DNA from 2 places in the Psychromonas aquatilis genome. Region 1 is predicted to be linked to the other one. Evidence: predicted binding sites of a transcription regulator. Region 1 holds the regulator's gene; the other holds the start of a gene.
What was found. Region 1 encodes sigma-54, which starts transcription at its own class of promoters, with help from an activator protein. Its sites were predicted from a motif close to GTTGGCACGNNNNTNGNNT; they were not measured.

Region 1 (16,592 bases):
CTGCGATACCGCCCATGCTTGGCACTATTGTCATTAACACGGCAAGGGTTGCGACTTGCTCTAACGTTGCCTCAAACATATTGGAGACAGAAGCTGCAATAAATGCTGCCATTAAGTTAACTGCTAACCAAACTGTTCGTCTTTTAGCACTAGGGAGGACAGGAGCGAAGGTATCTTCATCATCATCCATCCCTGCCATCCCCATCATCGAGTGTTCAACATTTTCACGAATAAGGTCAACAACATCATCGATGGTAATTCGGCCTAGTAGTTGATTATTATCGTCGACGATTGGCGCAGAAACCCAGTCATGACGTTCAAATAGCTTGGCAATTTCAGCTTCTTCTAATAACACATTTAAGGCAACGGTATCATGGCTCATAACATCTTTAATAAGTGAAGAAGGCGCAACGGTTAACAGTGTAGATAAAGAGACATCGCCTAATAATTTATTATCAGTATCAACGACATATAAAGCATCTGTTGTATCTGGGATGGTGCCTTTTAAACGTAAATAACGTAATACCACTTCAATTGTGACATCAGGACGTACGGTCACTGTGTCTGTATTCATCATTGAGCCAGCGGTATCTTCAGGAAAGGCTAGAGCGAGTTCAACACGCTGTCTATCTTGGGCGTCCATTTGTTCTAGTACAGCCCGGTAAACACTATCTGGAATACCACGTAATACGTACGCTAAGCCATCAGTTTCCATTCCTTCTGTCGCAGCAACTAAGTTATCCGTACCCATTAAATTAATGATGCCATCTTTTGCATCTTCATTTAATTCTTCTAGAATTTCACCATGTTGGTCGTGATCAGTTAGGTTCCAAAGTACTTTACGGTTAGCTGGCGGAGAGGATTCTAAAAGAAAAGCAACATCGTTGGCTGGCATTTTATCTAGAATACTACGAGCTAATACAAAGCGGCCATTTTCTATCGCCTTTTTAACTTCTTGAAGTCGTAGCTGGGTATTGTCATTTTTATTTTTGTCCAGCATCCTAGCTCCTGATTTTATTCTTCTTCTAAAAACTTATTCTCGATGAGTTCTGTGACAGCAAGCATTGCCTCTTGTGCTTGCGGGCCTTGTGCTGCTATCTCGATTTCTTGCCCTAAACAAGTTTCTAGGACCAATAAACCTAAAACACTACCAGCATCGGCTTGTTTGCCATTATGTGTAATGGTGATTTGTGCATCAAATGCATTGACTAACTCGACGAGTTTGATTGTCGCTCTAGTATGTAAACCCAATTTATTTTTTATTGTAATTGTTTGCGTAATTATATCCAATGGGGTCACTCCTTTAAGCATTTGTGCTCTATTTGTATTTGATATTTATGTTTAAATCGTGCTGCTATCTGTTCTGTAACATAAACTGAACGGTGGCGACCACCAGTACAACCAATGGCAATGGTGACGTAATTACGATTATTCTGTTCTAAATGAGGTAACCAATTTAAAAATAAATTCTCTATATTTATAATGGTTTCTTTAACCACTGAAAATGAATTTAAATAGTCTTGTATTAATTTATCTTTTCCTGAATAAGCTTTCAGATCTTTTTCCCAATATGGATTAGGTAAAAAGCGTACGTCAAAAATGTAATCAGCATCTTCAGGATGTATGTACTTAAAGCCAAAAGATTGAAATATAATAAGCAGATTGCTTTTTGTTGAGCCTTGCAAATATATTTTTAAATGTTCATTTAGGTTATGTACAGATAACGACGTTGTATCAATAGAGAGGGCTGCCATTGATTTTAATGGCATTAGCATTTCGCTTTCTAAATCTAATGCTTGAGATAATGAGAGTTTTTGCCTAGAAAGTGGGTGGAGGCGACGTGTTTCGCTATAACGACGTATTAATTCACTGGTTAGTGCATCAATATAGATGATTTCTAATTCAACTTTTTGTTGTAAGCCTACAATGAGTTGCTCAATCTCTTCAACTTTCGCAGGCATATTACGAACATCTAAACTGACAGCGACCTTGTTATCTTTAGGATCTAACGTATCAATTAATTGACCTAATAATTGATACGGAACGCCATCGATGCAGTTATAACCTAAGTCTTCGAGTACATGGAGGGCAATTGTTTTTCCTGAGCCAGAGCGCCCACTGATAACAATTAACTTCATATGCACTCCTTTTACTTATAGGGTTAATAACTCAAATAATTGCTGATTGTCTTCTGCATTACGTAATTGACGAAGAAATTGCTTATCAAGTAACTTCTGACTAATTTCTGATAACGCAGAAAGGTACTCTTTGCATTGATCTTCAGGCACAAAGATTGCGAATAATATATCTACTTTATTACCGTCATATGAATCGTAATCAATCGCCGTTTCACATTGTAAAAAAATAGCTGTTGCAGGTAGCTCACGAGAAATCTTCACATGGGGAATAGCAATCCCTGAACCAACACCTGTTGATCCAATTTTTTCTCTAGCAATTAAACTTTCAAATAAGTCTTGAGAGTTTAATGCTAATTTTTCAGCAGCAACAATGCTAATTTTTTCTAATGCAGCTTTCTTACTTGCACAAACTGCGTGACTAAATACTGAGTCTTTATTTAATAGAGTAGATATTTTCATAATAAATTTTAACTGTTTTTAATGGACGCGAGAGTTTAACAGGTTAGCAATAAATGACTATAGTTAATCTCACTTAAATTATTCCATATCAAAATCTAAAGTAATTGTTTGCGCTGGTTTGATGGCGGAATCCCTAATGATTCTCGGTACTTAGCAATCGTACGTCGCGCAACTTGAATACCTTTTTCCTCTAGTAATTTTGTTATTTTATTGTCACTTAATGGCTTGTTTGCCGGTTCTGCAGCCACTAATTTCTTGATTAAAGCGCGTATTGCAGTCGATGAGCATTCACCACCACCATCAGTTGTCACATGGCTTGAGAAAAAATACTTCAACTCATATATGCCTCGATGAGTGTGCATAAATTTTTGTGTAGTCACACGTGAGATTGTGGATTCGTGCATATCTACTTCAAAAGCAACATCATTTAAAACCATGGGTTTCATTGATTCATCACCATATTCAAAAAATGCTTGTTGTTGTTGAACAATACAGTTTGATACTTTTAATAGTGTTTCATTGCGGCTTTCTAAGCTTTTAATAAACCATTTAGCTTCCTGTAAATGGCCTTTAATAAACTGTGAGTCTGTTTTGCTAATATTACTACTGCATAAATTTGCATATTGTTGATTAATAGATAAGTTAGGATCACAGTCTTGATTTAATGACACTCTCCATTGCCCATTAACTTTCTTAACATACACGTCAGGTACGATGTATTGTGTTGTGCTTGTTTCAATACTGTTGCCTGGACGCGGCTCTAAGCTTTGAATTAGGCGCATTATTTCCGAAAGCTGCGTTTCTTTAAATTTGCTTTTGCGGGCAAGTGTTCGATAATCTCGATTGCCTAACAAATCCATATATTCTTCGAGTATTGTAATGGCTTCGTCACGCCACGGAGTATCTTCTGGAAGCTGGCGGAGTTGGATTTGTAAACATTCTTTTGTAGTACGAGCTGCAACCCCCAATGGGTCGAAATGTTGAATGCGTTTTAAAACGACTTCTATCTCATCTAGTTCTATTTCATCTATTTCTGTTTTTAAACTCGTTAACAGACTTTCACAATCAGTTGTTAGATAACCCGATTCATCAATCGAATCGATGATAGACATTGCTATTATTTGATCCGTCTCGCTGAACGGTGTTAATTGCATTTGCCAAATTAAATGATCTTGTAATGATGTAGATGATTCACCCTGATAAACAGTATCTTCACCATCATATGCCACTGCATTAGAGGAGGTGCCTGTTATTTGTGGGGCACTATATGACTCTTCCCACTCTTGTTCTACAGGTAAATCCTCAGAGAATTCTTGTTGTGTGATCGCTTCTGACGTATCAACCTGGCTACTATCGACTTCCTTAACCGTTGCCTCAGTCCCTGTTTGGTCATCTTGTTCTAAAAGGGGATTAGAATCTAAAGCATTTTGAATCTCTTGTTGTAGATCAAGAGTCGATAGCTGTAATAACCGTATTGCTTGTTGTAATTGGGGGGTCATTGCTAATTGCTGACCCATCCTCAACTGTAGTCCTTGTTTCATCAAAGCATTTATTCCTAGCGCTTAACTTAAAGTTTAAACCCTTCACCTAAATAAACACGTTTTACATGTTCATTCGCTAGTATTTCATCTTGAGTGCCAACGGCAATAATCTCTCCATGACTTACTATGTATGAGTGCTCACAAACATCCAATGTTTCTCGCACATTGTGATCGGTAATTAATACACCTAATCCTCTATCACGCAGTTGTTGAATAATATTTTTAATATCGATTACAGAGATAGGATCGACCCCTGCAAAAGGTTCATCTAGTAAAATAAACTTAGGTTCAGTTGCAAGTGCTCTCGCGATTTCAACACGGCGTCGCTCACCACCAGATAAACTCATCCCTTTATTGTTGCGGATGTGTGTGATGTGAAACTCTTCTAATAATGTATTAAGTTTTTCATCTCGTTGAGCTTGTGTTAATTCTTTACGAGTTTGCAGTATCCCCATAATATTATCGGTAACGGTTAAACGTCGAAAAATAGAGGCTTCTTGAGGCAAGTATCCAATCCCTTTTTGAGCTCGAATATGCATCGGGTTGCTGGAAATATCTTCATCGTCAATGACAATACTTCCTTCATCTTGTTTTACTAAACCAACTACCATATAGAATGAAGTTGTTTTACCAGCGCCATTAGGGCCTAGTAAACCAACAATCTCGCCAGTTCTAACTGTTAAACCAACACCGTTAACAACTGTACGTCCTTTATAGCTTTTAACTAAGCCTGTCGCGCGTAATTCAGCCATTTATTTTTTTCCTGATGTTGTTTTATCTTTTTCAAATTGAGCGGGTAAAAAGATGGTTTTAACGCGTTCTGTCTGGCTAGAGTTTACATTTAACTCTTGCGAGTCTAAGTAGTACTCAATTTTTGATCCATTTACCTGACTATCTAATTGTTTTACTTGTGCATTAGTGGTTAAAGTTACTTTACCTTTTGCAACATCATAAACGATATTTTTTGCTTCAGCATCAAATGGTTTACCATCATCTTGAGTTTGATAAAAGGTTGCTACATTACCTTCAGCAATCATTACTTCGTGATTGGGTTGCTCACCTCTTATCACGGTAAGTTTGTCAGCAGTTAACTTGATCGTACCTTGCGTCAGTAAGACATCTTTCGTAAACACTATTTTATTGGTTTTTAGGCTGGCTTGCTGCTGCATTGAAGAGATGTGAATAGGCTGATTGTAATCAGATTCTAAAGCAAAAAGGTGACTGCTAAACAAAGATGTCGTCAGTATAAGGGCTAATTTATTTAGGTTCATTTAAGTACACCGCTTTAATGTTTGAATTTAGTTTCATTTCTTCTTCTACCAAGGATGCCCATAGACCGACACCTTCTTGACGCATTTGAGGACCGGTCCAGGTCACTTTTAAGTCACTCGTTATTACTTTTGTATCTAGCATCACTACGGCTTCTTCTGTTGACATCGTTTGTACGACTTGATCTTCACTTAGATTTTTAACCAGAACATCACCAGATAAAAGTAAATTATTATTTTCTTTTAACGTGCCAGTTAAACTGGTCAATTGCCATACAGTGACTTCGCCTGTGTCATCATTTTTATTGTACACAATGACTTTAGGCTGAACAAATTCAGTAATATCATGTTCAGGATAGTTTGTTGCCTTATCAGCGAAAACACGATAGTCATTAAAGCCAAATTGATCAAAATGATCACTTCTTACATTATCTGCAATATAACTTGGATGATGTTCTGGTAATGCAGGCAACTCTACTTCTGGCTTAAAATAAACCCACAAAGTAAATGCAATCAGTAATGCAATAAAGGGAATACTTTGTTTTTTATTCATTTATTCACTTTTACCTTCAGTTGTAGATAATTGTCCATGACATTGCAAGAAGAGGTCACAAATTTCACGAACCGCGCCAAAACCACCGTTAATAGTCGTTACTAAATCAGCTGCTTGCAAGGTAAGTGGGTGAGCATCATTTACCGCAATCCCCAATCCAGCCATTTTCATGACGGGTAAATCAACAACATCATCTCCAATATAAGCTGTTTCTTCTGGTTTAAGGTTTAATGTTTTTAGTAAAGATTGATAAACAGTTAATTTATCATCTTTACCTTGGAATATATGTGTTACACCTAATGCTTGCATTCTATTTTTGACAATATTTGATTCACGACCGGTAATAATTGCAACATCAATATTTTGTTTCATGATTGCTTTAAGGCCAAACCCATCTTTGGTATGAAATGCTTTTAATTCTTCACCATCATTACCGAGGTAAATTCGACCATCAGAAAAAACGCCATCTACATCGCAGACAAATAATTTTATTTTTTTTGCTTGTTCAAAAACAATAGGATCAATTTTTCCATAGGGTGTATCAATCATTTGTCGACTCTTTTTAACATGATAGGAAATATACAATTAAAAATATCAAAATACGTGCCATAACGCGAGTTTTGTTTATTTCTAAACACAAAGATTTCGAGATTAACGCCGCTTTTTGATTTTATTATGGCAGCATACTTAGTTTGAAATCTTCCTTTGTATCGATAAGTAGGAATCGCATTGTAATGGTTAATTTATGTAAATTTAGATTAATTGCTTTTTTATAGGTAAAATCAATTTTAAAAGCCCAATTTAATAATTTTAGTTAGGCTTTTTAGCTTAATGAACGTCTCGACTTTAATTCAAATTTCTTTAGAGAAAGTATAATTATGCCTGAACAACACATTGTAATTAATCAACTTAGTTTCATGCGCCAACAGAAAAAGATATTTGAAAATATCAATATGCAGTTTGAACGCGGTAAAATAACGGCAGTGCTTGGACCAAGTGGTATAGGTAAAACAACCTTGCTTAAACTAATCGGAGGGCAAGTGCCAGCTGATAGTGGTGAAGTTTTGTTTGACGGTGTATCAATTCACCAATGCTCTGAAAAAGAGCTATATCAAGCTAGAAAAAAAATGGGAATGTTATTTCAAAGCGGAGCACTATTTAATGAATTGAGTGTTTTTGAAAATGTCGCTTTTCCATTACGTGAGCATACCAAATTAGATGAAAAACTTTTAACTACGTTAGTATTAATGAAGCTTAATGCCGTTGGGTTAAGAGGTGCTAAGGACTTACTTCCATCACAATTGTCTGGTGGTATGGCCCGCCGTGTCGCTTTAGCTCGTGCTATTGCCCTAGACCCTGATGTCATTATGTATGACGAGCCTTTTACAGGGCAAGATCCTATTTCAATGAATGTCTTATTAAAATTAGTAAAAGAATTGAACGATACTTTAGGTTTAACGTCTATTATTGTTTCTCATGATGTTAATGAGGTTTTATCTATAGCTGACAACGTTTATGTTTTTGCCGATAAAAAAATCATCGCTGAAGGAAGTGTTGAGCAAGTATTGGCGCAAAAAGATAATGCGTTATTACAACAATTTTTAGCTGGGGCAGTGAAAGGACCTGTTCCATTTCATATGCCAGCTAATGATTACCAAACAGATTTAGAAGAGGCGAATAGATAATGCAACAATTTATCACACCGTTTTTACAAACTATTGGTGCATTTACGTTACAGCTGATCCAGAGTATCGGCCAGTCGACATTAATGTTTTGTCGAACCCTATTTACTAAGCCGCATGCTAAGTTGTTTCGATTAACTGTGGTGCAGATTTATCACCTAGGGATTTTGTCATTACCGATTATCCTCACTGCCGGTTTATTTATTGGTATGGTGTTGAGCTTACAAGGTTATTATGTGTTAGTTGATTATGCCGCCGAAGAAAGTTTAGGCAGTATGGTGGCACTCTCTTTACTACGTGAATTAGGACCGGTTGTCGCAGCTTTGTTATTTGCAGGGCGAGCTGGTTCAGCTTTAACAGCAGAGATAGGTTTGATGCAAAGTACTGAGCAAATAGCGAGCATGGAAATGATGGCTGTTTCTCCTTTAAAACGTATTATCGCACCACGCCTGATCGCAGGGATTATTACCTTACCATTATTAACCTTGGTATTTAACCTTGTAGCAATTTGGGGGGGGTATTTGATTGGTGTTGTTTGGATGGGCGTTGATGGAGGTGCATTTTGGTCAGTGATGGAAGGCAGTGTTAATTTCGCGCCTGATGTTGGCAATGGTATGATTAAAAGCTTGATATTTGCTTTTATTGTTACATGGGTTGCTTTATATAATGGCTTCTATGTGATCCCTAATGCACAGGGAATTAGTAAGGCAACGACTAAAACGGTAGTGCTTGCTTCATTATCTGTTTTAGGAATGGATTTTATATTAACTGTTATTATGTTTGGAGGCTAAAATGCCACAAAAAAAATTAGAAATTTGGGTTGGATTATTTGTGGTTGCAGCAATTGCTTCTTTTATCGTACTTGCATTTAGTGTTGCTGGACTTTCATTTAAAGGAGAAGGGGACAGTTACACTCTTAAAGCAAGCTTTAACAACATTGGTGGTTTAAAAGCACGTGCGCCCGTAAAATTAGGCGGTGTTGTGGTTGGGCGTGTAGAGTCTATTTCACTTGATGTTGAAAACTATACTCCCATTGTGACTTTATCTATGTTTGAAAAGCAGGGCTTTTATCCAGAAACGTCATCATTGGCTATTTTAACGTCAGGCTTACTAGGAGAGCAATATATTGGTATCACTCCTGGCTTTGTAGATGAAGATATTGAGATGTTAGGTGACGGAGATGAAATTGAAGATACTAAGTCAGCTTTGATTCTTGAAGACCTAATTGGACAATTTATTTACTCTATTAATAAGGACGACTAATGCGTTTATTTATTTATGTTTTTGCACTTATTTATTCATTTTCTTTTTCAGTAACCGCTAAAGAATATGATTTAACCGATCCTAATAAAGCGCTTCATACTTTATCTAGTAGTACCTTTGAACGTTTAGACAAAGAAAAGGATAATTTAGATAACGATCCTACAATTATCAAAACTATCATTGAGGAGGAGCTGATCCCATATTTTGATTACAAATATGCAGCTTATAGCGTTGTTGGTACACATTTAAAAAATACAACAGCAGAACAGCGCAGTAATTTTGTTGATGCTTTTTTAACTTACCTTATTAATGCATATGGCCATATCTTAAAAGAGTATGACCAACAAACCTTAACAATACTTGATATTAGTGATTTTAATGATAAGAAAATTGTCAGTATTCCTGTTAGAATGCGCGACAATAATGGGCAGGTAACTCAGCTCGCATTTAAGTTACGTAAAAACAAGAAAACCAATGAGTGGAAAGTATTTGATATCATTGCAGAAGGCGTCAGTATGCTTGATACAAAACGCTCTGAGTTTGGCTCGTTAATCCAGAATAAAGGTATTGATGAAGTCATTCAATTGTTATTAGAGAAAAACGATGAGTTTACATCATGAGTAACAAACTATTGCTTGAAGAAAGCCTGTTATTGGCTGGTTTCAGTGAACAGCGTTACCCTGTAGTGAGTGCTTATCAAGATGTCACCACGTTAGACTTGTCTCGACTAACGAATGTTGACTCTGCTGGCGTAGCATATTTAGTACAGATTAAAACAAAATATCCAACCATCTTGTTAGCCAATGCTTCAGCTAAGCTGAAAGTCTTAGCTGCACTTTATGGTGTTGAAAATCTTTTTGAAAAATAGTGGTTTATAATGAATATAGAAATAATTAAAGAAAAGTTAGAAAAAGCCCTCACACTAGATGTATGCATTGTGAAAGGTGAAGGTAATACTTTTCAAGTTATCGCAGTAAGCGATATGTTTACAGATATGAGTAGAGTGAAGAAGCAACAAGCTATCTATGCTCCTTTGGCTGATGAAATTGCAAGCAATGCAATTCATGCGTTAACAATTAAAGCATTAACGCCAGATGAATGGCAGAAACAAAAACATTTTATATAGTTGGTTAAATAGGGATTTTCATGGGTCAATTTATTATTCAAGGTGGCTGTAAGTTAAATGGTGAAGTAACCATTTCTGGGGCAAAAAATGCCGCATTACCGATCTTATTCGCTACTTTATTGTCTGAAGGCGATATCAATTTAAGCAATGTACCGCTTTTAAAAGATATCTCTACTACCATTGAGTTGTTACAAGAGTTAGGGGCGACAGCAAGTCAAACTGAGCATTCAGTACATATTAACGCTAAAGAAGTGAAAAACTATACTGCTTCTTATGAGTTAGTAAGAAGTATGCGCGCTTCTATTTTAGCATTAGGCCCATTAGTGGCTCGTTTTGGCGAAGCAGATATTTCATTACCGGGCGGTTGTGCTATCGGCGCGCGTCCAGTGAACTTGCACATCCATGGTTTAGAGCAAATGGGTGCGATTATTAAAGTAGAAGATGGCTTCATCAAAGCACGTGTTGATGGCCGCTTAAAAGGTTGTCATCTGTACATGGACTTAGTAAGTGTGACAGGTACTGGTAACTTAATGATGGCTGCTGCATTGGCTGAAGGCGTTACGACTATTGAGAATGCTGCGAAAGAGCCAGAGATTGTTGATCTTGCTAATTTCATTAATGGAATGGGCGGGAAAATAACTGGTGCAGGGACTGATACTATTGTCATTGAAGGTGTAGAGAAGCTAGGTGATTGTGCTTATCAAGTACAACCTGATCGCATTGAAACAGGCACTTTCTTAGTTGCAGGTGTGGTGAGTGGTGGTAAAGTTCGTTGTGTAAAAACCGATCCTAGCTTGTTAACGGCTGTTTTATCTAAACTTGAAGAAGCTGGTGCATTAGTGAATACAGGTGATGATTGGATTGAAGTTGATATGACTGATCGTAAATTGAAATCCGTTAATATTACAACGGCTCCTCATCCTGCTTTCCCAACAGATATGCAAGCACAATTTACATTGCTTAATACGGTTGCTCCTGGCACAGGACGTATTAAAGAGAATATCTTTGAAAATCGTTTTATGCATGTACCTGAATTAAAACGTATGGGCGCAAATATTGAATTAGACGGTAATTTAGCAATTTGTGGTGATAATGATAAATTAAGTGGTGCAACTGTGATGGCAACAGATCTACGTGCTTCTGCAAGCTTAGTTATTGCAGGTTTGATTGCACATGGTGAAACCATTGTTGATGAAATTTATCATATTGATCGTGGTTACGAAGCGATTGAAGATAAGCTGATTCCATTAGGTGCAACAATGCGTCGTGTTGAATCTTAATATAGTTGTTATTAAGATTCTTTAAGTATAAAAAAGAAAGCATTTGCTTTCTTTTTTTGTCTTTATTAGATGTTTACTGTAACTCACCAATTGTCACATCAAGTTGTTGTTCTTTACCTTCCCTTAAAATGGTTATTTTTATCGTTGTGCCAGGCTTAGTTTTAGCTATTTTATCCATCGTCACAATTAAATTAGCTGCATTTTCATTACCAATCTTTAACAGAATATCATTGTTTTTCATGCCTGCTTTTTCAGCTGGCCCACCTTTAAGTACTTGCTTTACTATGATGCTATTTTTAGCCTCTAAGCCCCATAAACGAGCCAGTAGTGGGTCTAAGTTTTCTGCTTCGATACCTAATGAGCCACGAATAACTCGTCCATCTTCAATAATACCTTGTACAACATGTTTTGCCAGTTGATAAGGAATCGCAAAACTAATGCCATAAGTGACATTACTATTACCGGTATAAAACTCCGATGTATTAATTCCTACTAATTCTCCTCGGCTATTGATCAGCGCACCGCCCGAGTTTCCTTCGTTGATTGCAGCATCTGTCTGAATAAAGTCCTGTCTACCAGTACTACTCATTCCGCTACGTCCTGTTGCACTGATCACACCCTGTGTAATTGTTTGACCAAGGTTATATGGGTTGCCTATGGCTAACACAACGTCGCCTATTTCAGGTGTATAGTCGGGATTCTGTGGTATCACTGGTAGGTTTTCACCTTCTATCTGTAATACTGCGAGGTCCGTAACGATATCACTGCCTAAAATACTGGCTGTAAATAATCGCCCGTCTTGCAAGGCGATTAATATTTGATCGGCTTGAGCAATTACGTGATGGTTAGTTAAAATGTAGCCATTACTATCTAGAATAATGCCAGAGCCTAAGCCAGTGGGTTGTAATTGTTGTTTTTTACCTACGTTGGAGTCTATATACTGCTGAGAGTAAATATTAACGACTGAAGGCGCTGCTTTTTTAACAGCTTCAGAATAACTGCTTACACTTGGTAAGTGTGTACTTTCTTTAGTCAAACTCTTGAATATTACTGGACCATAAAGAATACCTGCAGCAATCAATAACCCGCAAATAACTGGCTTCAATAAATAATTTAAATAGAGTTTTAGTTTCATATATTGTTTATTAATGCATCATATAAGTTAAAGAAAAATTTATCACAACCCAATTACGGTTTTGTTTAGAACACAAAAAAAGAAGAAGAATAAAGTCGGTAGAGTACTTTATTATCTATTCGAGATTGTTAATTTGGCATATGCCAATGCGAACTAAGCTGAGTAGTGTCAGTATATAGAAAAGTAGAGCAAGGGGGGAATTAGTTTTTTATAAATAAAACCCAAAAAAAAACATCGCCTTAAGACGATGTTTTTTAGTGCTAATAAACGATTAAAATCAATTAGCTAAATACACAGTATTTTATTATTTATGCAATAACGTGTACTGAAGAAGTATTCGTTGTACCTGAAGCTACTAATGCACCAGAAACAATAACAACTTTATCACCTGAAGTTACTAAACCTAACTCTTTAGCAAGGTCCATGCTTAATTTGTAGAAGTCTTCAATAGAATCCTGTTGTTCAACAAGTTTAGCTGAAACACCTTTAGTTAATGCCAGTTGGTGGCGTGTTTTAGGGTTGCTTGTTAATGCTAAAATTGGTTTAGATGGGAAGTATTTACGTAAAGAACGAGCTGATTTACCAGCACCAGTTGCTACGATAATTAATTCTGCATCTAATTGTTCTGCATTATCTACAGCGCCGCTACAAACAGCTTCAGTGATACGTAAAGTTGATTTTCTATCATCAGTTCTTGCTGAGATAGTTTTGTCTGTACGCTCACAGATACTTGCCATGATAGCAACTGCTTCTGCAGGGTATTTACCTTTTGCAGATTCACCTGAAAGCATTACAGCATCTGTACCATCGATGATTGCATTCGCAACGTCACCCGCTTCTGCACGTGTTGGACGAGGGTTTTTGATCATAGAGTCAAGCATTTGCGTTGCTGTGATAACTGGCTTACGTGCAGCGTTTGCTTTTTCAATCATCATTTTTTGTGCAAAAATAACTTCTTCAACAGCAATCTCAACACCTAAATCACCACGTGCAACCATAATTGCATCTGAAGCCGCTAAGATCTCATCGAAATTATCTACACCTTCTTGGTTTTCAATTTTAGAGATAATTTGAATGTCTTCACCGCCGTGCGCTTTTAAATGCTCACGAATTTCAAATACGTCTTCTTGCTTACGAATAAAAGAAGCTGCGATAAAGTCAACTTTTTGCTCACAACCAAATACTAAATCGCCTTTATCTTTTGGTGATAGTGCTGGTAATTGAACTTTAACACCTGGTAAGTTAACACCTTTGTTTTCGCCTAGTTCACCAGTGTTCATTACTGTACAAACAATTTTTGTATCAGAAACACTTTTTACAGTCATTTCGATTAGACCATCATCTAATAAAACGGTATTACCTACATTAAGATCTTTTGCAAGGTCTTCGTAAGTAACTGCAACGATAGTATTATCACCAATGATTGTTTGGTCTGTTGATAGTGTAAATTCTTGACCTGCAGTTAATAGAACGTCTTTTCCGCCTTCTAATTTAACTGTACGAATTTCTGGTCCTTTTGTGTCAAGTAGTACGGCAACATTTTTACCTGTTTCTGCACAAATTTCGCGAATACGGTCAATACGAGCACCATGCTCTTCAAAGTCACCATGTGAGAAATTAAGACGCATAACATTCATGCCATTATTTACTAACTTTGTTAGCATTTCTTTAGATTCTGATTTTGGACCAATCGTACATACTATTTTTGTTTTTCTCACCGTCATTTCTCCATGCGTGAATGTGCTGTTATTTTTAATTATGTATATTACCATTAAAGTATTGCAGCTATTTTACAAGAGTTTTAGAAATAAAAAATTATTTATAATCAATAAAACGCTATAAAACACATTTTATTGTAAATTAATTACAGTTTGATGTGATTTATTTCACAATTATGTACATTCTTCTATGATCACGTACAATATTTAACGCTTGCATGTTTTTTGCTTTCTTTAGGGCATCGCTTAATTGTAGCTGATTTTTCACTGGGATTTTGTTCACTGCCACAATGATATCGCCTTCAATTAAACCTAATCTGCTTGCTTCTGAATTTTCTTCTGTTGTCACAACTTTGACCCCTGGTATTTTTTGATTAGGGCCAGAGTCTTTTAATGTTGCGCCTTTAAAAATCACTTCTGGATTTATTTTTGATTGTATCGGTATTGGGCGTGTGCCACCTAAGACAACAGAAATAACTTTACTCTTATTATTTTGTAATACATTTAATGTTATTTTTTTACCTGCGCTTAACGTGCCAATTTTAGCACGTAACGCAGCAAAGGATTTAATGCTGGTTCCATTGATAGCCGTGATCACGTCGCCAGCTTTTAATCCTGCTTTATCTGCACCGGACCCTGGCGTTACTTCATAAATAAATGCACCATGCTGCACATCTAAAGAAAAACTTTTAGCCAGCTCAGGTGTAACTTCTCCACCTTTTACACCTAAAATACCTCGGTGTACTTTACCAAAGGTTAATAATTGCTGGGTTAAATTTTTGACCATGTTTGAGGGGATGGCAAAAGCGATACCTATATTCCCCCCAGCTGGACCTAAAATGGCCGTATTAATACCAATTAACTCACCTTTTAGATTAAGTAATGCACCACCGGAATTACCGCTATTGATAGCCGCATCGGTTTGTATATAGTTTTCTAAATTTTGTAAATTTAAGCCGCTTCTACCCAGTGCACTGACAATACCGGAGGTAACAGTTTGCCCAAGACCAAAGGGGTTACCTATCGCAATGGTAAAGTCACCAACTTGCAGTTTATCCGAGTCCGAAAATGCAATGGCGACAAGAGGCTGTGTGCTTTCAATTTTTAATAAAGCAATATCACTTTGAATGTCTTGGCCGACGACCGTTGCTTCAAATTGATGCCCTGAAATCAATTTAACAATGATTTCACTCGCATTTTCAATAACATGATAATTAGTAATAATATAACCATGCTCCGCATCAATGATAACTCCTGATCCTAATCCCGCGAGTATTTGCTGGCGAGGACCTAACTGTAATTGATTCAAGTTACTGGTAATTGCAATATCTACGACAGCGGGACTAACTTTTTTAATGAGTGGTGCAAGAGAGGGTAATGGATTGTTATTAACTGCATTAGGTAAAGCACCTATTGAGTTACTACTAACTAATAATAAAAGGGTGCAGAAAAAATAATGCTTGAAAATACTCATGTTCGATCCTTTACAAAAAATTAATCTATAGAAAATTGATAATCAGTATTTTAATTCAATATGATTGTACTATAGTGATACACATTTTTTAATCATTTTGGGAATGCTATTTAAGTTAGTGGTTTTTTACATAAAATTAACCAGAATTTTGATAAGTTTCGCGATGAACAGCTCAATTTTCACTGGACATTATAAGTGGCGCTATCTGAAAAGGCTGTATCTCTGTAATATAAATATTAATTTATTGATTTAATAAGGTATTATCGTGACACCACTTGCCCGATACCAACAAGATTTATTAAAACCTAATTTCTTTGCTGATGATGCTCAATTACAAGCAATAACAATGCTACAACGTTTGTATGATGATTTGCTACAAGAACAGACTGAATCGACACCTAAAAGCTCTTTCTTTCAGCGTTTGTTTTCTTCACCTAAAGAACAAGCTAAATCGATTAAAGGTTTGTATTTTTATGGTGGAGTAGGGCGCGGTAAAACATATCTAGTTGACTTATTTTACGACAGTATTCAAAGCAAAAGAAAACAACGTCTTCACTTTCATCATTTCATGTTAAAAGTTCATAAAAAACTAACTGAGCTACAGGGGAAAAGTGATCCTTTAAAAGAGATTGCTAAACAGTTTGCCAGTGAAACGGATATTGTTTGTTTTGATGAGTTTTTTGTTGAAGATATTACTGATGCTATGATTTTAGCTGGCATGTTTGAAGCGCTTTTTGCAGAAGGTGTTATTTTAGTCGCGACTTCCAATATTCATCCAGATCATTTATATAGAAATGGTTTACAACGCGCTCGTTTTTTACCTGCTATTGATTTAATTAATAAACATTGTGAAGTGTTTAACCTTGATGGTGGTAAGGATTATCGTTTAGGAAGATTAATTGAAGCTGAAATTTACCACACTCCTTTAGATGAACATGCGAAAGCAAAAATGCAA
Region 2 (16,592 bases), on a different contig from region 1:
AGATGTTGTAAACTTGGTTGCAAGTATTGTCCTAGGGTTAGCATTGTTACGCCATGTGCAGCTAGATCTTTAACCACTGTTTGAATCTGTTCATTTGTTTCACCTAAACCCATCATAACACCAGATTTAGTTGGAACAGTTGGATGCTGCTCTTTGAATTTTTGTAATAATTTTAATGACCATTTATAGTCAGCACCTGGACGAACCTGTTTATATAGGTGTGGCGCTGTCTCTAGATTATGGTTAAATACATCTGGTACGTCTTTCTCAAAACAAGCTAATGCTTTATCCATACGTCCTTTAAAGTCAGGTACTAATATTTCAATTTTAATACTTGGATTTAATAGTCGGATTTCACGAATACAATCAGCAAAATGTTGCGCACCACCATCACGTAAATCATCACGATCCACCGATGTGATTACAACGTATTTTAGTTTCATATCTTTAATCGTTTCAGCTAATTTCTTTGGCTCATCTTTATCAACGGCAAGTGGTTTACCATGGCCAACATCACAGAATGGGCAGCGACGAGTACAAATATCACCTAAGATCATGAAGGTTGCTGTACCGTGATTGAAACACTCATTTAAATTAGGGCAAGAGGCTTCTTCACAGACCGAGTGCAATTTATTTTTACGTAAAGCAGCTTTGATCTCAGTTACTCGAGTATTATCTGCAGCAAGTTTAATCTTCATCCAAGAAGGTTTCTTTAAAATAGTACTTTTATCAGAAGGCACTACTTTAATTGGAATATGAGACATCTTATCTGCATCACGCAGTTTATTACCGGCAGTTAATTGGCTTGGCTTAGTATTCATTTTTAAAGCTCTCTATCTGTGTGTATTTTAAACTTTCGTTTAACTTTTCAATTAATAGGGGTGACAAGTCTGCAACCGAAGAATTGATTCCAAGATCGCTACATTGTGTCATTTCTAATCCTGCATAACCACATGGGTTTATCTGTAAAAATGGAGAAAGGTCCATATCTACATTCAGTGCTAATCCATGAAATGAACAACCTTTTCGGATTTTTAGACCCAGTGAAGCTATTTTTTTACCATCTACATAAACACCTGGTGCATCAGGTTTTGCAATCGCAGTGACATTAAAGTCTGCTAATAAATCGATAATAGCCTGTTCAATAATGCTCACTAAACGACGAACGTTAAATGATTTACGACGAATGTTAATCAATAAGTAAGCAATTAATTGTCCTGGCGCGTGATGTGTTATTTGCCCACCACGGTCACTTTTCACAATTGGAATATCGGTATTGGTAAGCAGGTGTTCAGCTTTCCCGGCCAACCCTTGCGTGAACACTGGGTGGTGTTCTACTAACCAAATCTCATCGCTAGTGGATTCATCTCGTTGCTCTGTAAAATCACTCATTGCTTGCCATGTATCTAAATAGGGTTGAACACCTAAATAGCGAATAATGAGTTTTTCTTGGATTGCTGTCATGGTATGTGCTTATAAAATGTAACGAACAAGTTCTAATTTATTTAACTCAGTGTAGATCTCTTCAACCTGCTCTTTGCTGTTGACTATCACTGGAATTGATAATGAGTGATAAGTGCCTTTAGAGCTCGGTGTTACCTTTGGAGAGTAATCATCAGGCGATATTGCTTGAATTACTGATAATACATCTGGAATAAGTTGTGGGTCAGCAACACCCATTACTTTAAATGCTAAGCTACATGGAAAGTCTAATAACTCATCAAATTTAGTATTTAAGGCCATTTTGGCTCCTCAAAAAATACAGATTATAACTACAAAAGTGAGGACGAGCCTCACTTAATATCATAATAGGTTAATATTAGAATTAACCTTAAAAAATAGAACTATCAGTTTTATCCGAACCAACTAATAAATAATAGTTTGATGTAATCAATCATTCGGCTAAAGAAACCGCCTTCTTCAACAGTTTCTAATGCGATTAAATCGTAGCTGGCAACAGTCGTATCTTCTAATTTATAGTTTACTTGACCTACAGTATCACCCTGTTGGATAGGAGCACGTAGTTCACTATTAATTATAAAGTCAGCTTTAAGGTTTTGTGTTTGATTACGTGGTAGCGTGACAGGTGTATCAGCAGGAACACCTAACTTAATTGTTGCTTGAGAGCCCATCCAAATACGCTCTTCTGTTAGTTGGTCATTAGCTTTATATGGTGTGATTGTTTCAAAGAAGCGGAATCCCCAGTTAAGTAACTTTTTACTTTCTACTTTACGAGCTTCTTCTGAACGTGTGCCCATTACAACACTGATTAAGCGCATGCCATCTTTTGTTGCCGATGAAACTAAACTATAGCCTGCTGCACTTGTGTGGCCTGTTTTCATTCCATCTACATTTAAGCTTTTATCCCACAATAGAGCATTGCGGTTATATTGAACTATACCGTTGTATTTGAATGATTTTTGGCTATACAGTTTATATTCATTTGGCACGTCTGTAATAATTGCTTTCGCTAAAATTGCCATATCTTTAGCTGTTGTATGGTGTCCTTCTGCATGTAAACCGTGGCTATTAACAAAATGTGTATTTGTCATACCAAGTTGTAGTGCCCAAGAATTCATTAAATCAGCGAATGCAGATTCACTTCCTGCGATATGTTCAGCCATTGCTACACAAGCATCATTGCCAGATTGGATAATAATGCCGCGATTTAAATCATCAACAGTGACCTCTTTTCCAACTTCGATAAACATTTTTGATGAATCAGGAAAGTTTTTTGACCAAGCATTTTCAGAGATGGTTACTTTATCAGTTAATTTTAGATTACCTGATTTTAACTCTTGTCCGATGATATAACTGGTCATCATCTTAGTAAGAGAAGCTGGTTCTAATGTCTCTTCACTATTATTTTCAGAAAGCACTTTTCCTGAATCAAAATCTATTAGTAAATGGCCGCGAGCAGCAATTGATGGTGCTTGTGGGATAACCATGGGAGCGGCTAATGCATTAATGCTGAGTAAAAAAGTGATAAGCAATAGGCTTATTTTTTTCATGTTACATACCTTTAGGGTTGTTAAGTCGAAAAATTGTTACGCACTATAGCAGATCAAGCTTTATTTGCTAAGTACTAAGCGGATTAGTTGTATATTTTTTTGTATTTAAGGAGCAAATTACTACTTATAAAATAAGTAGTAATTTGCTAAGTCAGTTGAAATTTAATTAAGTTCTCGTACTGACATTTATTTCATTTTTATCTTGTATCATCACAGTGCATCGCTATTGTTTTTTTTGCACTGTATTGGTGCATTGTGATTTGTTTACTTTACTGTTTGAATTTTAAGTTATTGTTTTTTATTGATTATTTTTTTTGGCACGTTAGTTGTTATAGAAGGATTAGTCTTATTAAAAATAAAACATTAATTACACATTAAAGGAATATATGATGAAAATGTTAACCGCAATAATTAAACCATTTAAATTAGATGAAGTGCGTGAAGCAGTGATGGGCATCGGCATCGCGGGTGTAACTGTTTCTGAAGTAAAAGGCTTCGGTCGTCAAAAAGGCCATACCGAGCTATATCGTGGTGCTGAGTATCAAGTTGACTTTTTACCTAAAGTTAAATTAGAAATTGCGGTAACAGATGATGATGTTGATCGTTTAGTTGAAGCTATTGTTGGTGCAGCTAATACAGGGAAAGTAGGTGATGGGAAAATCTTTATTCAACCACTAGATCATGTGGTTCGTATTCGTACTGGCGAAAATGATGAAGAAGCGCTTTAAACCAAATTTATAAGTAAAGGAATAATTATTATGGAAACAACAGTTACAGAGTTACGATTTGCGTTGGATACCTTTTATTTTTTAATATCAGGTGTTCTTGTTATGTGGATGGCAGCCGGTTTTGCGATGCTAGAAGCAGGTCTTGTTCGCTCTAAAAATACCACTGAAATTTTAACTAAAAATATCGTTTTATATGCAATTGCATGTACGATGTTTTTATTAGTTGGTTATAACATCATGTATGTTGATAACAGTGCTGGTGGTTGGTTACCTAGCTTTGGTTCTTTAATTGGTACTGCATCTGAAGGTGCTGACCATTCTCTAGAATCTGACTTCTTCTTCCAAGTAGTATTCGTTGCAACAGCAATGTCTATTGTCTCTGGTGCAGTTGCTGAGCGTATGAAGTTATGGTCATTCTTAGTATTTGCTGTATTTTTAACTGGTTTTATTTACCCAATTGAAGGTTACTGGTCTTGGGGCGGTGGTTTCTTAAGCGAAGCTGGTTTTAGTGATTTTGCTGGTTCAGGTATTGTACACATGGCAGGTGCTGCTGCAGCATTAGCCGCTGTTATCTTACTTGGTGCTCGTCGTGGTAAATACGGTAAAGATGGTAGTGTTCACCCAATTCCTGGTTCAAACATGCCACTAGCTACATTAGGTACGTTTATTCTTTGGATGGGATGGTTTGGTTTTAACGGTGGTTCTCAACTATTAGTTTCAGATGTTGAAAACGCCACTGCTGTTGGTCAAATTTTCTTAAACACTAACGCCGCTGCTGCAACGGGGGCAATTGCTGCTATGTTGGTAAGTAAATTTAAATGGGGCAAAGCAGATTTAACAATGATTCTAAACGGTGCATTAGCGGGTTTAGTTGCTATTACTGCGGATCCTTTATCTCCATCACCACTATTTGCTGCATTCATTGGTTTAATTGCTGGCGCAATCGTAATTTACAGCATCATCACATTAGATAAATTAAAAATTGATGATCCAGTAGGTGCTATCTCTGTACATGGTGTGTGTGGTCTATTTGGTCTATTAGTTGTGCCACTTTCAAATGACGGTGCTTCATTCGGTGCTCAATTATACGGTGCAGCTGTTATATTTGGATTTGTATTTGTAGCTTCATTCATTGTTTGGACTGTGATTAAATCTGTAATGGGTATTCGTGTAACAGCTGAAGAAGAAGATGCTGGTATGGATATGCATGACTGTGGTGTAGAAGCTTACCCAGAATTTAAAAACTAATTTCAAATAATATTAATGTAGTTTATTAATAAAAATATTGTTGATATTGATAATCCCCATCTTAGTTCTTAAGGTGGGGATTTTTTATATGTATATTTAAAGCGTTAGCATCAAGCTAGTTGATTTCTGGTAAACTAAAAGCACTTAGTTAATTAGTGCGGCTAGTATAATTCATGCTATGTTTAATTATCTTAAATGCTAACCAAGGAATGATGATGCGTAAAAAAACTCACTTGTTAAGCTTGCCTGCTATCGCTTTATTAGCAGCATGCTCAAGCTCTGATCCCACACAAGAAACTTCTGTCGGTGAAATCCCTAGTTGGGTGCTTAGTCCTCAGGTTGAAGATGGTATTGCGGTTACTGAGTGTGTTACTTGGTCAGGGAGTATGTCTATCGATAAACAACAAGCGATTGCCCATGCTCGTTCCTCTTTAGCTCAACGTATTGAAACCAAAGTCAGTACCATGGATAAAACCTATCGAGAAAAAATCGAAGTTGCTTCAGCCTTAGATTCAGGATCTACTTTTTCTAGCGTTTCAAAGCAAATTACTGAGCAAACGTTAATAGGAACAAGCCCACTTAAAGTAGATATTGTTGATATCGCTGGTAAAGATAACTTATGTGCCTTGGTTGCTATCGGGCAGAGTGAAACAAAAGATATTTTTGATAGTTTAATTGACGCGGCAGATCGCCCAATTAATAACGCACAAAAAGATATTTTATACCAAGAGTTTAAGGCGCAAATGGCACAAGATGAATTAAGTGCTGAAGTAGAAACGTTTAATTTAGCACCTGTAAATTTAGAGTCTTATAATCAAGAGCTGGATAAGTTGACTAGTAGTGATGAGTAAATCGACTGTTTACTGTCTTCTCATGACTTTATAAAGTCGACACAGCTCTTTTAGAATAACGTTATAAAAATTTTTAATGAATAATGAGCGACTCTTAGTTTTACGTTAATGGCTAGGTTATCTTCTCATTATTCATAAGCTTTTTTCTGTGGTAGTATCAAACCTTAAATTCTTGACATTAAATGGCGTATTATTCGTTTTTTCTTGGTGAAAGGTAGTCTTCATGCTTGAATGCAAAAACTTAACTTGTGTTCGTGAACAACGTGTCTTATTTGATAATCTAAGCTTTACTCTCTCCCCTGGTGAAATACTTCATGTAGAAGGGCCTAATGGGGTCGGCAAAACGAGTTTATTTCGTTTGCTAGTAGGTTTATCCTCACCTTATGCTGGCGATATCTACTGGCTGCAAAATAATATTTCCACCGTTCGTGAATCTTATTATCAACACTTACTCTATTTAGGTCATAAGTCAGGGCTTAAACCAGAATTAACTGCCATTGAAAACCTACAATACTTTCAAAGTTTGCATAACCCGAATGTTGAGTTAGATGTATGGGAAACCTTAACGTTAGTTGGATTAGCTGGCTATGAAACGATTCCCGTAGCACAACTCTCCGCAGGCCAACAACGGCGTGTTGCATTAGCAAGAATGTGGTTTAGTGATTGTCCATTATGGATTTTAGATGAACCCTTTACTGCGATTGATAAAAGTGGCGTTAAAGTGATTGAAAACCTGCTAGTTAAACATGCTGAAAATAATGGTATGGTGATTATCAGTACCCACCAAGATTTAAATGTTCCAGATACACTTTATAAAAGGTTAATGCTTGAAAAGCCAATTGCAGAGGCTTTCTATGTTTAATGCTTTCTGGCATATTCTACGCAAAGATTTATTGGGCGCTTTTCGTCAAAAAAGTGATATTTTAAATCCAATCTGTTTTTTTATTATTGTGGTAACCTTATTCCCTTTGGGCATTGGTAACGATCCTGTATTACTTGCTCGGATTGCTCCCGGCGTGATCTGGGTGGCTGCTTTATTAGCAAGTTTATTATCTTTTGAGCGCTTGTTTAAAGATGATTTTATTGATGGTTCATTAGAGCAGATGATGATCGCACCACATCCATTATCTTGGTTAGTTTGCGCTAAAATCTCTGCTCATTGGCTATTAACCGGTTTACCCATTTTGTGCGTTTCACCTTTATTAGCGGTTTTCTTATCGCTAGAGGTAAAGGTTTTTTATGTCCTATTTCTGACCTTGTTAATCGGTACGCCGATATTGAGTCTGATAGGTGGGATAGGAGTCGCATTAACCGTTGGTTTACGTAAAAGTAGTGTTTTATTAAGTTTGGTTATGTTGCCTTTTAGTATTCCTGTTTTGATTTTTTCAACAATGGCTATAGATGCTGCTAGTTTTGGTCAGTCATACATTGGTTTATTGGCATTATTAGGGGCAATGCTAGTCGCTGCAATTACCTTAGCGCCTTTTGCTATTGCTGCTTCATTACGTGTTAGTGTGAGCTAGTTGATCACCTATAATTATAAGTTAGAGATTCGATTATGTGGAAGTGGTTACATCGTTATGCAAAAGCTGAAAAAAGCTATGAATTAGCTGGAAAGTTGATGCCGTGGTTTTTGGTCCTTGCGCTTATAACTTTTGTTGTTGGTGTTATTTGGGGGCTAGCATTTGCTCCTGCTGATTATCAACAGGGTGACAGCTTTCGCATTATATATATTCATGTCCCAGCTGCGATGATGGCGATGGCAGCTTACTCCACCATGGCCATTGCCGCCTTTATTGGTTTAGTTTGGCAAATTCGCTTAGCAGATATGACCGTAGCAGCGACAGCCCCTGTTGGTGCCGTTTATACTTTTATCGCCCTCTTTACTGGTGCTGCGTGGGGGAAACCGATGTGGGGGACGTGGTGGGTGTGGGATGCTCGGTTAACCTCTGAGTTAATTTTGTTATTCGTGTATCTTGGCATTATTGCTTTATATAATGCATTTTCAGATAAAGTATTAGCAGGTAGAGCGGCTTCTATTTTGACTTTAGTGGGCGTCATTAACTTGCCTATTATTCACTTTTCAGTGGTGTGGTGGAATACCTTGCACCAAGGCGCAACAATCACTAAATTTGATAAACCTTCAATGGCGACAGAAATGCTGATCCCTTTACTCATTATGATTGTCAGCTTTTTGGCATTTTTAGTACTGATGATTTTATATCGCTTCCGTAATGAAATTTTGCAGAGGGAAAGTCATCGACCTTGGGTAAAAGAATTAGTTAAAAACTCCATTATGCTTAAATTAAGAGGTTAACGTGGCATTTACTTCATTCTCAGATTTTATCTTAATGGGCGGTTATAGTTTTTATGTTTGGTTAGCGTATGCGGTCTCATTATTAAGTATTATAGTGTTGATTGTTAATAGTGTGCTCAAACGTAAGAAAATATTCAGACAAGTGATACAGCGCATAGAGCGAGAAGAGCGCATTAAAGCTGCCGAAAATAGAGAAGATATTTTATGAACCCAAGACGTCAGAAACGTTTATTCGTTATTTCTTCGTTAATTGTTGGATTATCAGTCGCGATTGGTTTAACACTGTTTGCCTTACAGCAAAATATTGATTTGTTTTATACGCCTAATGAAATAATTAACGGCAAAAATGAAACTGGCATTACACCTGAAATTGGACAAAGACTTCGAGTAGGTGGGATGGTGTTAAATGGCTCAGTTCAGCGTGATCCCGATAGCCTTAAAGTAAGCTTTGATTTGATTGACAATAAAGCGGGGCAAATTACTGTTTACTTTGATGGCATTTTACCTGACCTATTTAGAGAAGGTCAGGGAATTGTTGCACAAGGGTATTTAAAGTCAGCTAATAGTGTCGATGCTTTTGAAGTATTAGCAAAGCATGATGAAGAATATATGCCGCCAGAAGTGGCTAATGCATTAACAGGAATGGAACATTTAAAGACTCAATCAGAGTCTGCTAAATAGCACTTTCATAACGAATAGATAGATAACAAAGAGGGTTTGATTAATGCTTCCAGAAATTGGCCAATTCACTTTGATTTTGGCATGTGTATTATCATTTTTACAGATTGTTTACCCATTATATGGGGTATATTCTGGTCATCAAGGTGCAATTAAAAGCGCTAAGATATTAACAACTTTACAGTTTTTAGCTGTTGCTTGTTCTTTTCTTATTCTTGCTTACTCTTTTTTAATCAATGACTTTACTGTCACTTATATTGCTATTAACTCCAACTCAGCACTACCTTGGTATTACCGCCTATCGGCAGTGTGGGGGGCGCATGAAGGCTCATTATTATTATGGGTGTTTTTGTTAGCGTTATGGAGCATAGCTGTTGCTTTATTGAGTAAACGCTTGCCTGCTGAATCTGTGGCGCGAGTGTTAGCTGTGCTTGGTGTTTTAGCGTTTGGCTTCTATCTTTTTGTTATTTTAACCTCAAACCCCTTTGAGCGTACATTACCTACCTTTCCTATTGATGGGAGAGACTTAAATCCATTATTGCAAGATTTTGGCTTAGTGATTCACCCTCCAATGTTATATATGGGCTATGTTGGATTCTCTGTGGCTTTTGCCTTTGCTATTGCTGCTTTACTAGAAGGGCGTTTGGATAGTGCATGGGCAAAATGGTCTCGTCCTTGGACGATGGCTGCTTGGGTGTTCTTAACTATCGGGATCGCTTTAGGTAGCTGGTGGGCATATTACGAGCTTGGCTGGGGTGGATGGTGGTTTTGGGATCCAGTAGAAAATGCCTCTTTTATGCCTTGGTTGGCCGGGACGGCTTTAATTCACTCTTTAGCTGTAAGTGAGAAGCGTGGTGTCTTTAAATCTTGGACTGTTTTATTAGCCTTAAGTGCATTTTCGCTGAGTCTGTTAGGGACTTTTTTGGTGCGATCTGGTGTATTAGTTTCAGTTCACGCTTTTGCCAGCGATCCAACGAGAGGCCTATTTATTTTAGGCTTTTTAGTATTGGTTATTGGTGGTTCATTACTTCTTTATGCCGTTCAAGCTTCAAAGGTAAAGAGCCGTGGGCGTTATCAGTTAGCCTCGCGTGAAAGCTTATTATTATTAAATAATATTTTACTGATTGCGGCATTAATTGTGGTGTTATTAGGGACATTGTTACCGCTTGTACATAAAGAAATTGGCCTAGGAAGCATTTCTATTGGTGAGCCATTCTTCAATCGTATGTTTACCATTTTAGTTGTTCCTTTTGCGCTATTTTTGGGTGTTGGTTCATTATTCCGTTGGAAGCGCCAGTCTTTAGAAGAGTTGAGAAAGCCGCTTGCTTTGATTCTTATGGTTAGCGTGTTATCAACAATAGTCTTTTTGTTTGTTTTTGCTCCGTCATTAACTTGGTTAGCTATCTTAGGTACTTTTCTAGGTTTTTGGGTAATTGTTGCTGTTGCTTATGAAATCTACTTGCGCGCAACCCACCGTCATAGCTTTAAAGTCGGGTTGATGAAGTTAGGTAATAGCCACTGGGCAATGAGTTTAGGACATTTAGGCTTCGCAATTATGATTATTGGTATCACCATGACCCAAAACTATTCTATTGAGAAGGATGTAAAACTTGCAGTAGGAGAAGATATAACCTTTGAGCAGTATAATTTCCACTTTGATCATGTGACATCACTGCAGGGGCAAAATTATACTGCCACAGTAGGGACTTTTAGTGTAAAGCAAGGCCAACAACATATTGTGGTTATGAAAGCGGAAAAACGGATCTATACAGTACAGCGTATGGCAATGACAGAAGCTGCAATTGATGCTGGTTTTACACGTGATTTATATATTGCCATGGGAGAACAGTTACCTGATGGGGCTTGGGCTGTGCGCATTTATTATAAACCTTTTATTCGTTGGATTTGGCTAGGTCCTTTAATTATGGCCTTAGGTGGTTTACTGATGATTGGTGATAGACGTTACCGTAGTAAAAAAGAAACAATGAAAAAAGTAGGAGCCCAGCATGTTTAATAAGAAGCTACTTATCCCTTTTGTGATTTTTATTATTGGTGCTGCATTTTTAGCGACACCTTTATTGAAAGGAAGTGACCCTAGTAAATTAGAATCTGCATTAGTTGGAAAAGCAGTACCAGACTTTACCTTGCAAGATATCTATGATGAAAATAAGCAATATGACGCGAGTATTTTTAAAGGGCAAAAAATGCTATTAAATGTTTGGGCGACTTGGTGTCCAACTTGTTATGCAGAGCATAAATATTTAAATGAATTAGCCAATCAAGGTTTATATATTGTCGGCATGAACTATAAAGATGATCGCAAAAAAGCAATTCGTTGGTTAAATGATTTACATGACCCTTATAAAATTAGCTTATACGATGATAGTGGTATGTTAGGAATGGATTTAGGCGTTTATGGTGCACCTGAAACGTTTTTAATTGATAGTAACGGGATCATTCGTTATCGCCATGTCGGAGACTTAAATCAGCAGGTTTGGGACGATAAGATAAAAGCAATATATGAGGAAATGGAATAGTGTTGTTATTTAAAGTCAATCACTTAATGGCCTTTTTGTTGATAACCGCTACATTATTCTTTAGCCAATCTAGCCAAGCTGCAATAGAGGCTTTTGAGTTTGATAATGCACAACAAGAACAGACTTTTCATGAGTTGACTAAGCTTTTACGCTGCCCTAAATGTCAAAATAACAATATTGCTGATTCGAATGCTGAGTTGGCAAAGGATTTACGTAATAAAACTTATGAATTAGTGAAAAGTGGGCAATCTAAACAACAGGTTATTGATTATATGGTGGCTCGTTTTGGTAATTTTGTTCGTTATGATCCACCAATCACTCCAGCGACTATCTTTTTATGGTTAGGCCCATTGTTGTTTATTATTTTAGGAGTCGTAGTACTGATTAAACAAGTGAACGCTAAATCAAAAAAAATAAATAACTTGGATGTAAAGGAACAAGATAAATTACAGCAATTATTAAAGCAGCATACTAAGGACCAAAAGTCATGATTGTACCGTTTATGATTGCTATCGCGTCATTATTAATACTATTTTGTAGTGTTATTATCATCCATTTTATACGTAATAGAAATACTGAGTCTATTAACCTAGAACGTCGTAATCAATTGAATCATGAACTTTACGATATTCGCCTTAAAGAGGTTGAAGAAGATATACAACAGGGTATTGTAGTTGATAAAGAGGGGCTGGTTGCTGAGCTTCAATATAATTTATTGGATGATATTGAAGAGAAAAAAGGTATTAAAAACAATAGCACTAAAGGGATTTGGATCCCTGGCATTGTTTTTTTAGTGATAAGCAGTGTTGCCTTATATAGTTTGATTGGTAGTTTTGATAAAGTGAAAGATTGGGATGCCTCTTTGCAACGTTATCCTGCAACCTATAACAAATTATTCGAACAAACTAATAGCCAACCTAATGAGCAAGAGTTAGAAGATCTATTGATTGGCTTAAGAACACATTTAGCTGAACAACCAGATGATAGTCAAGGTTGGGTTTTATATAGTCGTTTAGGGCGTATCTTTCAAGATACAGAGTTAGCGATAGGGGGGATCGAAAAAGCCTTAAAAGCATCTCCTGATAATACTCAAATTAAGCTTGAATATATCGAATTAAAAATGAAAATTGGCGACCAATTCGAACAAGCCACTGCTGAAGCAGCGTTAATAGACTTGCTAACAACAGAACCAGATAATTATGATGCTTGGTCCATGTATGCCTTTTTAGCGATACAAAACAAAGATTTCTCTGCTGCTATTCAGCGCTGGAAAAAAATGTTGCCGTTAGTTGAATCAGGTAGTGAAAAGTTTAATATGTTAAAAGGCAGTATTGCCTATGCACAAAAACAATTAACCTTAGCAGAAGCCGCTGCTGAAAAGGCAGTAGACTCACAAAATAAGGCGGTCGATAACATCAGTTACCGGGTTAATGTCACGGTATCAGGTGATGTTATTTATACTAAAGGTAATACGTTATTTATCTATGCACAATCGATTAATGGCCCTGCTATCCCGATTGCAGCGATTAAAATGCCTATTTTAGATTTTCCTGTGAGTGTTGATCTATCGGATTTAAATGCCATGATGCAAAATGTGAAGTTGAGCGACTATCCTGAATTTAAAGTTAAAGCGCGTATTTCTAGTGATGGCACTGTTAATCAAAGTGATGGCCAATGGTTTGGCGAAAGTGACGTTATTAAAGCAGGACAGACAACCCCTATTAGTATTAGAATCAATCAACAACTCTAGCTAAGCTTTTTGTTATTTGAATCTATCATTATTTATTTGGATCTTTTATATGCTACATCGAACGCTCTTATCATTATGCTTAATACTCATTAGCCATAATACCTATTCTCAATCCGTTCAAGGGGATAGAGAGACTTACATGAGTGATCCTATCGAGCCAGTCAATCGCTTAGTGTGGGATTTTAACTACTATGTTTTAGATGGTTATATTTATAAACCAGTGACTGAAACCTATGTTGACTGGGTACCTAAAGGCGGCCGTGTTGCAATAAATAATATGGTTTTAAACTTAGATGAACCCTCAACTATGGTAAATAACTTATTACAGTTAGAGTTTGGTCGCGCGACTAACTCTTTGTTTAGGTTTGCTTTTAATTCAACATTTGGCCTTTTAGGGTTATTTGATGTTGCTAAATATGGCGGTATCGAACGTAAAAGAGAGACCTTTGGTAATGTATTAGGGCGCTGGTCTGTACCACACGGACCTTATTTAATGTTGCCATTTATAGGGCCTCGTAGTACAAGGATTTTAGTGGGTAATGTCGTTGATGGGCTGTATTTCCCTGGCTCTTATTTTAACTGGTGGCAGTCAGGCGTGGTATGGGGATTAAATGGACTTGATGTTCGTGAAGGATTATTAGGCCAAGAGATTTTAATAGAGCAATCTCTGGATTCATATATCTTTGTAAAAGAAGCTTATATTCAATACGAATACAATAAGTTTAATTCTAATGTTGAAAGCACGGATGAGTTTATTCGCTTGAAGCAACAGGGAGCACAACAACAACTAGAAGATGAATTAGACAGTTTTCTAGATGAAATAGAATAAACGTTAAAAAAATTAAAGCAGAAAAAGTTTAATCACAACCTTGAGGTGACAATGTCAATTTCAAAATTAATTACTATCGATGGGCCAAGCGGGTCAGGCAAAGGTACGGTATGTCATGTTCTTGCCAAGAAACTAAATTGGCATTTATTAGATAGTGGGGCATTATATCGAATCCTTGCTTATGCTGCTTTACAACAAAAAGTGAACTTAGATGATAAATCAGGATTAGCGGATTTAGCGCTTGCTTTAGAAGTTTCCTTTGTTTCAAATGGTGAGGGTGTTGATACTTTATTAAGCGGCGAAAATGTTGGCGATAAGTTGCGTACAGAAGAAGTTGGAAAAGCGGCATCTGAAGTTGCTTCTATTCAAGAGGTACGATCTGCATTGTTAGCTCGTCAAAAAGCTTTTCTGCAAAAACCCGGCTTAATTGCTGATGGTCGTGATATGGGAACCGTTGTATTTCCTGACGCAAAGCTTAAGATTTTTCTAGATGCTAGTGCCGAAGAGCGAGCACAGCGTAGGTTTAATCAGTTGCAAGGCAAAGGCTTTAATGTTAGCATCGCGCAAATTTTGAGCGAGATTAAAGAACGTGATCACCGAGATCGTAACCGAGCTGTTGCTCCACTTCGGCCCGCTGATGATGCATTTGTTATTGACTCAACAACCTTAACGGTTGATGAAGTAGTTGAGCAAATTTTAAACTTAGTGGCGCTTAAACTAAAAATTTCAACTGAATAATCAGTTGTTTATAAAAGCTACTTCAAGGATGGAGTGGTAATCTTTCTTGCCTCCCATACTAATGGATTGTATGTGGTTGTATAAAATAAGTGTGAATAAATAGATGATGGAATCTTTTGCTGAACTATTTGAAGAATCTCTTCAACAAGTAGAAACTCGCCCAGGTACAATTGTTAAAGGTACAATCGTACGTATTAGCAACAACTTAGTATTCGTTGATGCAGGCCTTAAATCTGAAGCTGCTATCCCAGTTGAAGAATTCAAGAACGCTGCAGGCGAAGTTGAAGTTGAAGTTGGCGATGTTTGTGATGTAGCGCTAGACGCTGTAGAAGACGGTTTCGGTGAAACTAAACTTTCTCGCGAAAAAGCTAAACGTCATGAAGCTTGGATCCAATTAGAGAAAGCGTACGAAGACCAAGAAACAGTTATCGGTGTAATTAACGGTAAAGTTAAAGGTGGTTTCACTGTTGAATTAAACGGTATCCGTGCTTTCCTACCTGGCTCATTAGTTGACGTACGTCCGGTACGTGACACTGCTCACCTTGAAAACAAAGATATTGAATTCAAAGTGATCAAGCTAGACCAAAAACGCAACAACGTTGTTGTATCTCGTCGTGCTGTTATCGAAACTGAAAACAGTGTTGAACGTGATGAACTTCTTGAAAACCTACAAGAAGGCCAAGAAGTTAAAGGTATCGTTAAGAACCTAACTGACTACGGTGCTTTCGTAGACTTAGGTGGTGTAGACGGCCTATTACATATCACAGATATGGCTTGGAAACGTGTTAAACACCCAAGTGAAATTGTAACTGTTGGTGAAGAAATCAACGTTAAAGTACTTAAGTTTGACCGTGAGCGTACTCGTGTATCTCTAGGTCTTAAGCAATTAGGTGAAGATCCATGGGTTGCAATCGCTAAGCGTTACCCAGAATCAACTCGTTTAACTGGTAAAGTAACAAACTTAACTGATTACGGTTGTTTCGTAGAAATTGAAGAAGGCGTAGAAGGTCTTGTTCACGTTTCTGAAATGGATTGGACTAACAAAAACATCCACCCATCTAAAGTTGTTAACTTAGGTGACATGGCTGAAGTTATGGTTCTAGATATCGACGAAGAACGTCGTCGTATTTCTCTAGGTCTTAAACAGTGTAAAGCTAACCCGTGGGAAGAGTTCTCTTCAACACACGATAAAGGACAAAAAGTTTCTGGTAAGATTAAATCTATCACTGACTTCGGTATCTTCATCGGTCTTGACGGAAACATCGACGGTCTAGTTCACCTTTCTGACATCAGTTGGGAAGTTGAAGGCGAAAAAGCTGTACTTGATTACAAAAAAGGCGACGAAATCGAAGCTGTTGTATTACAAGTTGACCCAGAGCGTGAACGTATCTCTCTAGGTATCAAGCAAATCGCTGCTGACCCATTCAATAACTACTTAGCTGAATTCAAGAAAGGTGCTATTGTTACAGGTACTATTTCTGAAGTTGATGCTAAAGGTGCTACTGTTGCTCTTGTTGAAGGTGTTGAAGGTTACATTCGTGTTGCTGATATCTCACGTGACCGTATCGAAGATGCATCTACAGTATTAAAAGCTGGTGAATCTGTTGAAGCTAAATACGTTGGTGTTGATCGTAAAAACCGCGTAATCAGCTTATCAATCAAAGCAAAAGACGAAGCAGAAGAAAAAGATGCTATCGATAGCTTGAAACAGCAAGATGAAGCTAGCATGGGTAATGCAATGCTTGACGCGTTTAACGCTGCTAAAGGCAAATAATTAGAGGTGGTTATTGCAACCACCTTTTAATGCATTAACTTAACGTTTGTTTAAATTTGTATTCAAATAATACGAGGTAAGTTATGACTAAATCTGATTTGATCGAAAGACTAACCAGCAAACACTTTCAA

Region 2: the regulator sigma-54 is predicted to act here: its motif matches at 3,325-3,343, upstream of V6256_RS00660 (P-II family nitrogen regulator).

What each region holds. Positions count from the first base shown of each region.
Region 1 is NZ_JBAKAZ010000008.1:78,893-95,484, reverse strand. It holds gene mgtE (magnesium transporter) at 1-1,000, opposite strand, end outside; gene V6256_RS03770 (HPr family phosphocarrier protein) at 1,015-1,299, opposite strand; gene rapZ (RNase adapter RapZ) at 1,296-2,138, opposite strand; gene V6256_RS03760 (PTS sugar transporter subunit IIA) at 2,154-2,597, opposite strand; gene V6256_RS03755 (RNA polymerase factor sigma-54) at 2,693-4,138, opposite strand; gene lptB (LPS export ABC transporter ATP-binding protein) at 4,165-4,890, opposite strand; gene lptA (lipopolysaccharide transport periplasmic protein LptA) at 4,891-5,409, opposite strand; gene lptC (LPS export ABC transporter periplasmic protein LptC) at 5,396-5,959, opposite strand; gene kdsC (3-deoxy-manno-octulosonate-8-phosphatase KdsC) at 5,960-6,508, opposite strand; gene V6256_RS03730 (ATP-binding cassette domain-containing protein) at 6,838-7,644, shown strand; gene mlaE (lipid asymmetry maintenance ABC transporter permease subunit MlaE) at 7,644-8,432, shown strand; gene mlaD (outer membrane lipid asymmetry maintenance protein MlaD) at 8,434-8,904, shown strand; gene V6256_RS03715 (MlaC/ttg2D family ABC transporter substrate-binding protein) at 8,904-9,524, shown strand; gene V6256_RS03710 (STAS domain-containing protein) at 9,521-9,772, shown strand; gene V6256_RS03705 (BolA family protein) at 9,782-10,030, shown strand; gene murA (UDP-N-acetylglucosamine 1-carboxyvinyltransferase) at 10,051-11,310, shown strand; gene degS (outer membrane-stress sensor serine endopeptidase DegS) at 11,384-12,445, opposite strand; gene pykF (pyruvate kinase PykF) at 12,754-14,169, opposite strand; gene V6256_RS03685 (Do family serine endopeptidase) at 14,327-15,637, opposite strand; gene zapE (cell division protein ZapE) at 15,903-16,592, shown strand, end outside.
Region 2 is NZ_JBAKAZ010000002.1:31,479-48,070, forward strand. It holds gene lipA (lipoyl synthase) at 1-821, opposite strand, end outside; gene lipB (lipoyl(octanoyl) transferase LipB) at 811-1,464, opposite strand; gene ybeD (DUF493 family protein YbeD) at 1,474-1,743, opposite strand; gene V6256_RS00655 (serine hydrolase) at 1,854-3,011, opposite strand; gene V6256_RS00660 (P-II family nitrogen regulator) at 3,401-3,739, shown strand; gene V6256_RS00665 (ammonium transporter) at 3,770-4,987, shown strand; gene V6256_RS00670 (hypothetical protein) at 5,203-5,838, shown strand; gene ccmA (cytochrome c biogenesis heme-transporting ATPase CcmA) at 6,062-6,700, shown strand; gene ccmB (heme exporter protein CcmB) at 6,693-7,361, shown strand; gene V6256_RS00685 (heme ABC transporter permease) at 7,397-8,155, shown strand; gene ccmD (heme exporter protein CcmD) at 8,157-8,363, shown strand; gene ccmE (cytochrome c maturation protein CcmE) at 8,360-8,836, shown strand; gene V6256_RS00700 (heme lyase CcmF/NrfE family subunit) at 8,880-10,847, shown strand; gene V6256_RS00705 (DsbE family thiol:disulfide interchange protein) at 10,840-11,370, shown strand; gene V6256_RS00710 (cytochrome c-type biogenesis protein) at 11,370-11,861, shown strand; gene ccmI (c-type cytochrome biogenesis protein CcmI) at 11,858-13,120, shown strand; gene V6256_RS00720 (MlaA family lipoprotein) at 13,260-13,949, shown strand; gene cmk ((d)CMP kinase) at 14,001-14,687, shown strand; gene rpsA (30S ribosomal protein S1) at 14,791-16,461, shown strand; gene ihfB (integration host factor subunit beta) at 16,545-16,592, shown strand, end outside.